2 regions of the Plantactinospora sp. CA-290183 genome follow, and region 1 is predicted to be linked to the other one. Evidence: predicted binding sites of a transcription regulator. Region 1 holds the regulator's gene; the other holds the start of a gene.

Region 1 (3,876 bases):
ACGGTGCACGGCCGGGACGACACCACCTGGCCGAGGAAGGTTCGCTGCACCGACTGCACCTCGCCCCGACCACCGCACGCCTCGCAGGTGGCCAGGTGCGTGCCGGCCGCCGTACCGGCACCGGAGCAGGTGGTGCAGAGCACCGCCGTGTCGACCGCGATCGGCGCCTCCACGCCGAACGCCGTCTCATGCAGGTCCAGTTCGAGCCGGAGGATCGCGTCGGCACCCGGCCGGGTCCGGGGACGGGGCCCCCGGGAGCCGCCCGCGGCACCGAAGAACGCGTCCATGATGTCCTGGAAGCCGACGAAGGGCCCGCCGGCGCCACCCGGGCCCGCCCCGGGACCGCCACCGGGGGCGAGGGGGTCGCCGCCCAGGTCGACGATCTGCCGCTTCTGGTCGTCCGAGAGGACCTCGTACGCGGCGTTGATGTCCTTGAACTTCTCGTGCGCCTCCGGGTCCGGGTTCACGTCCGGATGGAACTGCCGCGCCAGCTTCCGGTAGGCGCGCTTGATCTCGTCGTCGGAGGCGTCCCGGCTGACGCCGAGAATTCCGTAGTAGTCCTTGGCCACTGCGTTCCGTGTCCTCATGTCTCGCGTTACCGTCCGCCGGTCGTCAGGTCAGTGTCTCGTCGGATCAGTCTGCTGGTCACGTCGGTCGGTGTTCAGTTCTCCGCCAACACGTCGCCGACGTAGCGTGCCACGGCGCGCACCGTGGCAATGGTGCCCGGGTAGTCCATCCGGGTCGGGCCCAGGACGCCGAGCCCGCCGACGATGGTGGCCCCCGGACCGTATCCCGTGCTGACCACCGAGGTCGCGCGCAGGTTGTCGAACTCGTTCTCGTCACCGATCCGGACCCGCAGCGTGCTCGGCTCGACCTCGCCGATCAGCTTGAGCAGGATGACCTCCTCCTCCAGCGCCTCCAGGATCGGCCGCAGCGACCCCTGGAAGTCCAGCAGCCCGGCCCGGGTCAGGTTGGCGGTGCCGGCTAGGGCGATCCGCTCCTCGGAGCGCTCGATGAGCGTCTCCAGCAGGACGGTGGAGAGCGTGGCCATCGTGGCGCGCAGCTCGGCCGGCACCTCGTCGACCAGCACCTGGACCAGCGGCGGGGTGTCGGAGAGCCGGTTGCCGCAGAGCTTCTCGTTGAGGATCCGGCGCAGGTCCGTCACGTCGTCCGCACCCACCGGCGCGGGCAGCTCCACCAGGCGCTGCTCCACCCGGCCGGTGTCGGCGATCATGACCAGCATCAGCCGGGTCGTGGAGATCGGCACCAGCTCCAGGTGTCGTACGGAGGAGCGGGTCAGGCTGGGGTACTGCACGACGGCGACCTGGCGGGTCAACTGGGCCAGCAGCCGCACCGTACGGTGCACCACGTCGTCGAGGTCGACCGCGCCGACCAGGAAGCGCTCGATCGCCCGGCGTTCGGCCGGGGTGAGCGGCTTGACCCGGGAGAGCCGGTCGACGAAGAGTCGGTAGCCGCGGTCGGTGGGCACCCGGCCGGCACTGGTGTGCGGCTGCCGGATGTAGCCCTCCTCCTCCAGCACTGCCATGTCGTTGCGGACGGTGGCCGGGGAGACCCCGAGCTGGTGGCGCTCGACCAGCGCCTTGCTGCCGACCGGCTCCTGGGTGGCGACGTAGTCCTCCACGATCGCCCGGAGTACGTCCAGCTTGCGGTCGTCGAGACCCATCCTCACCTCCCTGCGACGCGCCGACTCCGGAGCCGGCGCGACCGGAGCGGCCCCGACGGTCGGATCACGACACCCATCTTTGGCACTCGACTGTAGCGAGTGCCAGTCTACGACCAAGAACCCCCCGTAGGCGATGATCATTTGGCCGGCCACCCCCCGGCCCCGACAATCCGGCCGGCCAGCTCACCCTACCTCGGGGCACATACCAGGCGCGGCCGGCTATTGTCCAGATTCAATCAGCCGGCCCGTCTGGCGCGCCTTGATCCGGCCCCCTACGGTGGCCCCATGACCGAACCGCCCCGCCCGCCCGGAGAGGGCGGCCCCTGGCCCGACCCGACCTCGCCGCCGCCTCCCGGATCGCATCCGATGCCGGGCGAGGGATACCCGCCACCCAGCTCCGGCGGCGCGGCCTATCCGCCGCCGACCCCGGGCGGGGGCGCCTATCCCCCGCCCACCCCGGACGGCGGCTACCCCCCGGGCGGCGGCTACCCCGGCGGACCGGGCGGCTACCCCGGCGGACCGGGCCCGAGCGGCTACCCCGGCGGACCGGGCCCGAGCGGCTACCCCGGCGGACCGGGCCCGAGCGGCTACCCCGGCGGACCGGGCGGCCACCCCGGCGGACCGGCGCCGGCCGGCTACGCGAACAGCGACGAGAAGACCTGGGCACTGATCGCGCACTTCGGCGGCGTCCTGGTGGGCTTCATCGCCCCGCTCGTCGCGATGCTGGCCAAGGGGAACGAATCACCCACGGTCCGCGCGCACGCCGTCGAGGCGCTGAACTTCCAGATCACCTGGGGGATCGCCACCATCGCCGCCAGCATCCTCGCGGTGTGCAGCTTCGGCATCCTCTCCTTCCTGCCCCTGATCACCCTGGCGATCATGGTGATCTTCGCGATCGTCGGCGGCATCAAGGCCAACGAGGGCAGCCTCTACCGCTACCCGATGAGCTACCGGATGGTGACCTGACCGGCGTCGGGCACCGGTCGAGGTGACCCGTGCGGGGTCCGGCAGCGGATCCCGCACGGACGCATCCGCGGTTCAGGGCAGCAGGTCCCGGACGACCGCGTCGGCGAGCAGCCGCCCGCGCAGCGTGAGCACGGCCCGGCCCACGTCGTACTCCGCCCCGTCGAGCAGCCCCGCGTCGCGCGCCTCGGCCGCTCCCGACCGGCCCGCGTCGTCCAGCACCGCCAGCGGCAACCCGGAGGCCAACCGGAGCCGCAGCATCACGTCCTCCACCCGCCGGTCCGCCGCCGACAGCAGCTCCCGGCCCTGCCCGGGTGACTCCCCGGCGCCGAGCCGCGCCGCGTACGCGCTCGGATGCTTCACGTTCCACCAGCGGACTCCGCCGACGTGGCTGTGCGCGCCCGGCCCGAGGCCCCACCAGTCGCCGCCGGTCCAGTAGAGCAGGTTGTGCCGGCACCGCGCGGCCGGCGTCCGGGCCCAGTTGGAGACCTCGTACCAGGAGAAACCGGCACCGGAGAGCGCGGCCTCCGCGGCCAGGTAACGGTCCGCCGCCACGTCGTCATCGGGGTACGGCAGCTCGCCGCGCCGCATCCGGACGGCCAGCCGGGTGCCCTCCTCCACGATCAGGGCGTACGCGCTGACGTGGTCGACCCCGGCGGAGATCGCGGCGTCCAGCGAGGCCGCGAAGTCCTCGGCGCTCTCCCCCGGCGTGCCGTAGATCAGGTCCAGGTTGACGTGGTCGAACCCGACGTCCCGGGCCTCCCGGGCGGCGGCCGTCGCCCGACCGGCGGAGTGCCGGCGGTCCAGGATGGCGAGCACCCCGGGCGCGGCCGACTGCATGCCCAGCGAGATCCGGTTGTAGCCGGCCGCCCGCAGCTCCTTGAGCGACTCCGGCGTCACCGACTCGGGGTTGGCCTCGGTGGTCACCTCGACGTCGCCGGCCAGACCCCAGAGCCGGTCGATGCCGTCCAGGATCCGGGCCAGGTCGTCCGGGGGCAGCAGGGTCGGCGTGCCGCCGCCGACGAAGACCGTGTCGACCCGGGCCGGGGGGCGCCCGCCGAGCACCCGGCCGGCCAGCGCCAGCTCGGCGAGGACCTGGTCGGCGTAGCCCTCCCGGCTCACACCCCCGCCCAGTTCACCGGCGGTGTACGTGTTGAAGTCGCAGTAGCCGCACCGGCTGGCGCAGAACGGGACGTGGACGTAGACGCCGAACCCGCGCGCACCGGCCT
Region 2 (3,876 bases), on a different contig from region 1:
CGATCGTCTGGAACTGCGCCTTGTCGTTCTGGGCGTTCTGGATGATCGACTCGACGCCCGCGGCGTCGAAGGCTTCCTTCAGGTACTTGCGGTCCGCGGTTTCCCAGCGGTCGGAGGAGGCGCTGTCCGGGAGGATGACGCCGATCTTCGGCTCCGCGGTCGCACCGCCGCTGCCGGAGTCGTCACCACAGGCGGCGAGGCCACCCGTGGTCAGCAGGCCGACTGTGGCGATGGTGAGGATCCCTCTGCGCATTGCACGGGTCCTTTCGGGGTGGGTGATGTCTCGGGTCGGTTCGTGCGGTGGAACCCGGTGCTTCGGCCGCCGGTCCGATGGGGTGTGGCGACCCCGGCAGCGTACTTTTGTTGTGTCCGGCAACGTATTGCGCGGCGAAGCCGGGACACAAGGGCGCCGAGGTCATGAGTTTGTTGTCGCCAATAACAATTCGGCAACGCGCCCGACATCCGACTTCGACCGTCCATTGTGGCTGCTTGGTGAATCGAGATTGATGCCCTGGAATGCCCTGAAATGCGGGGTAATCGGCGCGAGTCGTCGTCCGGGCGTCCGGCGATCCGGTGTCAGGCGGCGGCGATCGGCGCCGTGACGGCGTCGGTGAGCCGGATCAGGTCGTCCGGCGCCAGTTCGAGCTGGAGCCCGCGCCGGCCGGCCGAGACGTAGACCGTCGGGAAGCGCCCGGCGGAGGCGTCGACCACGGTGGGCAGCCGCCTGCGCTGACCCAGCGGGCTGATCCCGCCCCGGACGTAGCCGGTGGTCCGCTCCGCCAGCGTCCGGTCGGCCAGGGCCGCACGCTTGCCGCCCACCGCCGCCGCCAGCGTCCTGAGGTCCAGCTCGCCGGTGACCGGTACGACCGCCACGGTCAGCGCCCCGTCCACGGCGGCGACCAGCGACTTGAAGACCCGCTCTGGAGGCACCCCGAGGGCGGCGGCCACCTCGGCGCCGTAGTTCGGGGTGTCCGGCGCGACGTCGTACGGGTGCAGCGTGTGCGGTACCCGCTGCCGGGTCAGCAGCGCCGTCGCCGGTGTTCCGTTACCCGCCACAGTGCCGCACCCTACCCCCGGCCCGGCACCGGGTGGCAGAGCAGCACCGTCGGCGCGTCCGCCACCCGGGTGAGCACCAGGCTGAGCGGCCGGGTGCCGGTCAGCCGCAGGTCGCGGCGGAGCCGTTCGGGTTCGAGCGCCGAACCGCGCTTCAGGATCTCCACCCGGCCGATGTCGCGCCCGCGCAGCAGGGTGCGCAACCGCTTCAGCGAGAACGGCAGGGTGTCCACGATCTCCAGACACCGGGCGAACGGCGTGGCCACGGGCGCGTCGGAGTAGACGTACGCGATGTCGGGGTCGGCGAGGCCGCCGCGCACGGTGTCGGCGAACTCGGCGACCAGGTGGGCCCGGACGACCGCCGGGTCGGGGTCGTACAGGTAGCGGCGGAGCGGACCGACCGGGGCGCGGGCGGCGCCGGAGCCGGTGAGTTCGTGCACCGCCGCCCCGGCCAGCACGGTTGCCCGGCGCGGCACCGCCGCCAGCGGGCCGCACCAGAGTGCGGCCTCGACCAGGTCGCCGTCGACGCTCACCCACTCGGCCTCGGCGTCCGCCGGCAGCAGGGCGTGGTCGATGCCCGGGGCGATCTTGAACACCGCCCGCGGGACCCGCCCGGCGAGGTCGAGCAGGAAGTTCCACGGCGGGGAGTAGTCGGCGGGATTGAAGACCCGACGCCCGGTACCGGCCCGCCGTCGCGCCGGATCGCAGAAGACCGCGTCCACCCCGCTGCCGGCCCCGTCGGCGTCGGCCGGGTCGAACCGGGTGGCGTCGGCCAGGCTCACCGTGAACAGGTCCGGCACGCCGACCGCCGCCGCGTTCGCGCCGGCCATCGCCGCGGTGAGCGGGTCGGCCTCCACGCCGTACACCCGGATGCCGGCCCGGGCGGCGGCGATCGCGTCCGCGCCGAGGCCGCAACCGAGGTCGGCCATGGTGCGCACCCCGGCGGCGCGCAACCGGGCGGCGCGGCGGGCGGAGACGACGGCGCGGGTCGCCTGCTCCAGGCCGGCCCGGGTGAAGAACATCCGCGTCGCGGCCGGGCCGAACTTCGGCTCGGCGCGGCGGCGCAGCTCGGCCTGGGTGAGCGCGGCGGCGGCGAGCCCGGCGGGTACGCCCGGGGCACGCAGCGCGGCGGCCGCCGCCAGTGGATCGCCGCCGGCGAGTTCGGCGGCCGTGGCCAGTGCGGTCACCCCCGCGGGGGTACGCAGGGCGGCGAACTGATCGAGATCCACCTGCTCATTGTGGCCACCCGGTCCCGGCCGGGGCGTGTCGGGTTGGCACTCTCCTTGACGGAGTGCTAGCCGTCGGCATAACCTGCGGTTAGCACTCTCAGACCGAGGGTGCCAGCTTCCGGGCCTGTGTCCGGGGGCTGAACGCCAGGCGGACCGGCACCCGCGACGACGGTCCCGCCCGGTGGCATGTGGCAGATTGACGCTGGTCAGCCCGCTGGCCGGCACTGAAACCAAGTACCCCAGGAGGGTATGCCCGTGACTACCGCGACCAAGGTTGCGATCAAGCCTCTCGAGGACCGGATCCTGGTCCAGGCGAACGAGGCTGAGACCACCACGGCGTCGGGCATCGTGATCCCCGACACCGCCAAGGAGAAGCCGCAGGAGGGCACCGTCCTCGCTGTCGGCCCGGGCCGGATCGACGACAAGGGCAACCGGGTTCCGGTTGACGTCAACGTCGGCGACACGGTCCTCTACTCGAAGTACGGCGGCACCGAGGTCAAGTACGCCGGCGAGGAGTACCTGGTGCTCTCCGCCCGCGACGTCCTCGCCGTCATCGAGAAGTGATCTGACTGACTGATCAGTGACGCTGCCCCGGACCGGCCCCGCCGGGCCGGGGCAGCGCTGCGTGAAGGGACCAGTAATACATGGCGAAGATTCTGAGCTTCTCGGATGACGCCCGGCACCTGCTGGAGCACGGTGTCAACAAGCTCGCCGACACGGTCAAGGTCACCCTCGGCCCGCGCGGGCGCAACGTCGTGCTGGACAAGAAGTTCGGCCCGCCGACGATCACCAACGATGGTGTGACCATCGCCAAGGAGATCGAACTCACCAACCCGTACGAGAACCTCGGCGCGCAGCTGGTCAAGGAGGTGGCGACGAAGACCAACGACGTCGCCGGCGACGGGACCACCACCGCGACCGTGCTCGCCCAGGCGATGGTCCGGGAGGGTCTGCGCAACGTGGCCGCCGGTGCCGGACCGGCCGCGCTCAAGCGGGGCATCGACGCGGCGGCCGAGAGGGTCTCCGCGGCGCTGCTGGAGAAGGCCGTCGAGGTCGCCGACCGGCAGTCGGTCGCGCACGTCGCGACGATCTCCGCCCAGGACGCCACCATCGGCGACCTGATCGCCGAGGCGATGGAGAAGGTCGGTCGCGACGGTGTGATCACGGTCGAGGAGGGCTCGACGCTCGCCACCGAGCTGGAGGTCACCGAGGGCCTGCAGTTCGACAAGGGCTTCATCTCGCCCAACTTCGTCACGGACACCGAGGCGCAGGAGGCGGTGCTCGACGAGCCGCACATCCTGATCACCACCCAGAAGATCTCCTCGATCGAGGAGCTGCTGCCGCTGCTGGAGAAGATCCTGCAGACCGGCAAGTCGCTGCTGATCGTCGCCGAGGATGTCGAGGGCCAGGCGCTCTCCACCCTGGTGGTCAACTCGATCCGCAAGACCATCAAGGTCTGCGCGGTGAAGGCCCCCGGCTTCGGTGACCGCCGCAAGGCGATGCTGCAGGACATGGCGATCCTCACCGGTGGCGAGGTGGTCGCCCCCGAGCTCGGCTACAAGCTCGACTCGGTCGGCCTCGAGGTGCTGGGCAG

The links. The regulator HrcA, encoded in region 1, represses chaperone genes, less so after heat shock. The targets are predictions, from matches to a motif close to GGTTNGCACNCTCNNNNNGAGNGTGCNAACC.
Region 2: a site for HrcA is predicted at 2,369-2,399, ahead of groES (co-chaperone GroES). Genes of this name have one in related genera too.

What each region holds. Positions count from the first base shown of each region.
Region 1 covers NZ_JBNJMX010000024.1:50,525-54,400, reverse strand. Annotated here, with positions in the region: gene dnaJ (molecular chaperone DnaJ) at 1-569, opposite strand, end outside; gene hrcA (heat-inducible transcriptional repressor HrcA) at 662-1,684, opposite strand; gene ACQEUR_RS22340 (DUF4870 domain-containing protein) at 1,970-2,650, shown strand; gene hemW (radical SAM family heme chaperone HemW) at 2,723-3,876, opposite strand, start outside.
Region 2 covers NZ_JBNJMX010000001.1:743,336-747,211, forward strand. Annotated here, with positions in the region: gene ACQEUR_RS03595 (sugar ABC transporter substrate-binding protein) at 1-253, opposite strand, end outside; gene ybaK (Cys-tRNA(Pro) deacylase) at 577-1,056, opposite strand; gene ACQEUR_RS03605 (THUMP-like domain-containing protein) at 1,068-2,282, opposite strand; gene groES (co-chaperone GroES) at 2,532-2,846, shown strand; gene groL (chaperonin GroEL) at 2,927-3,876, shown strand, end outside.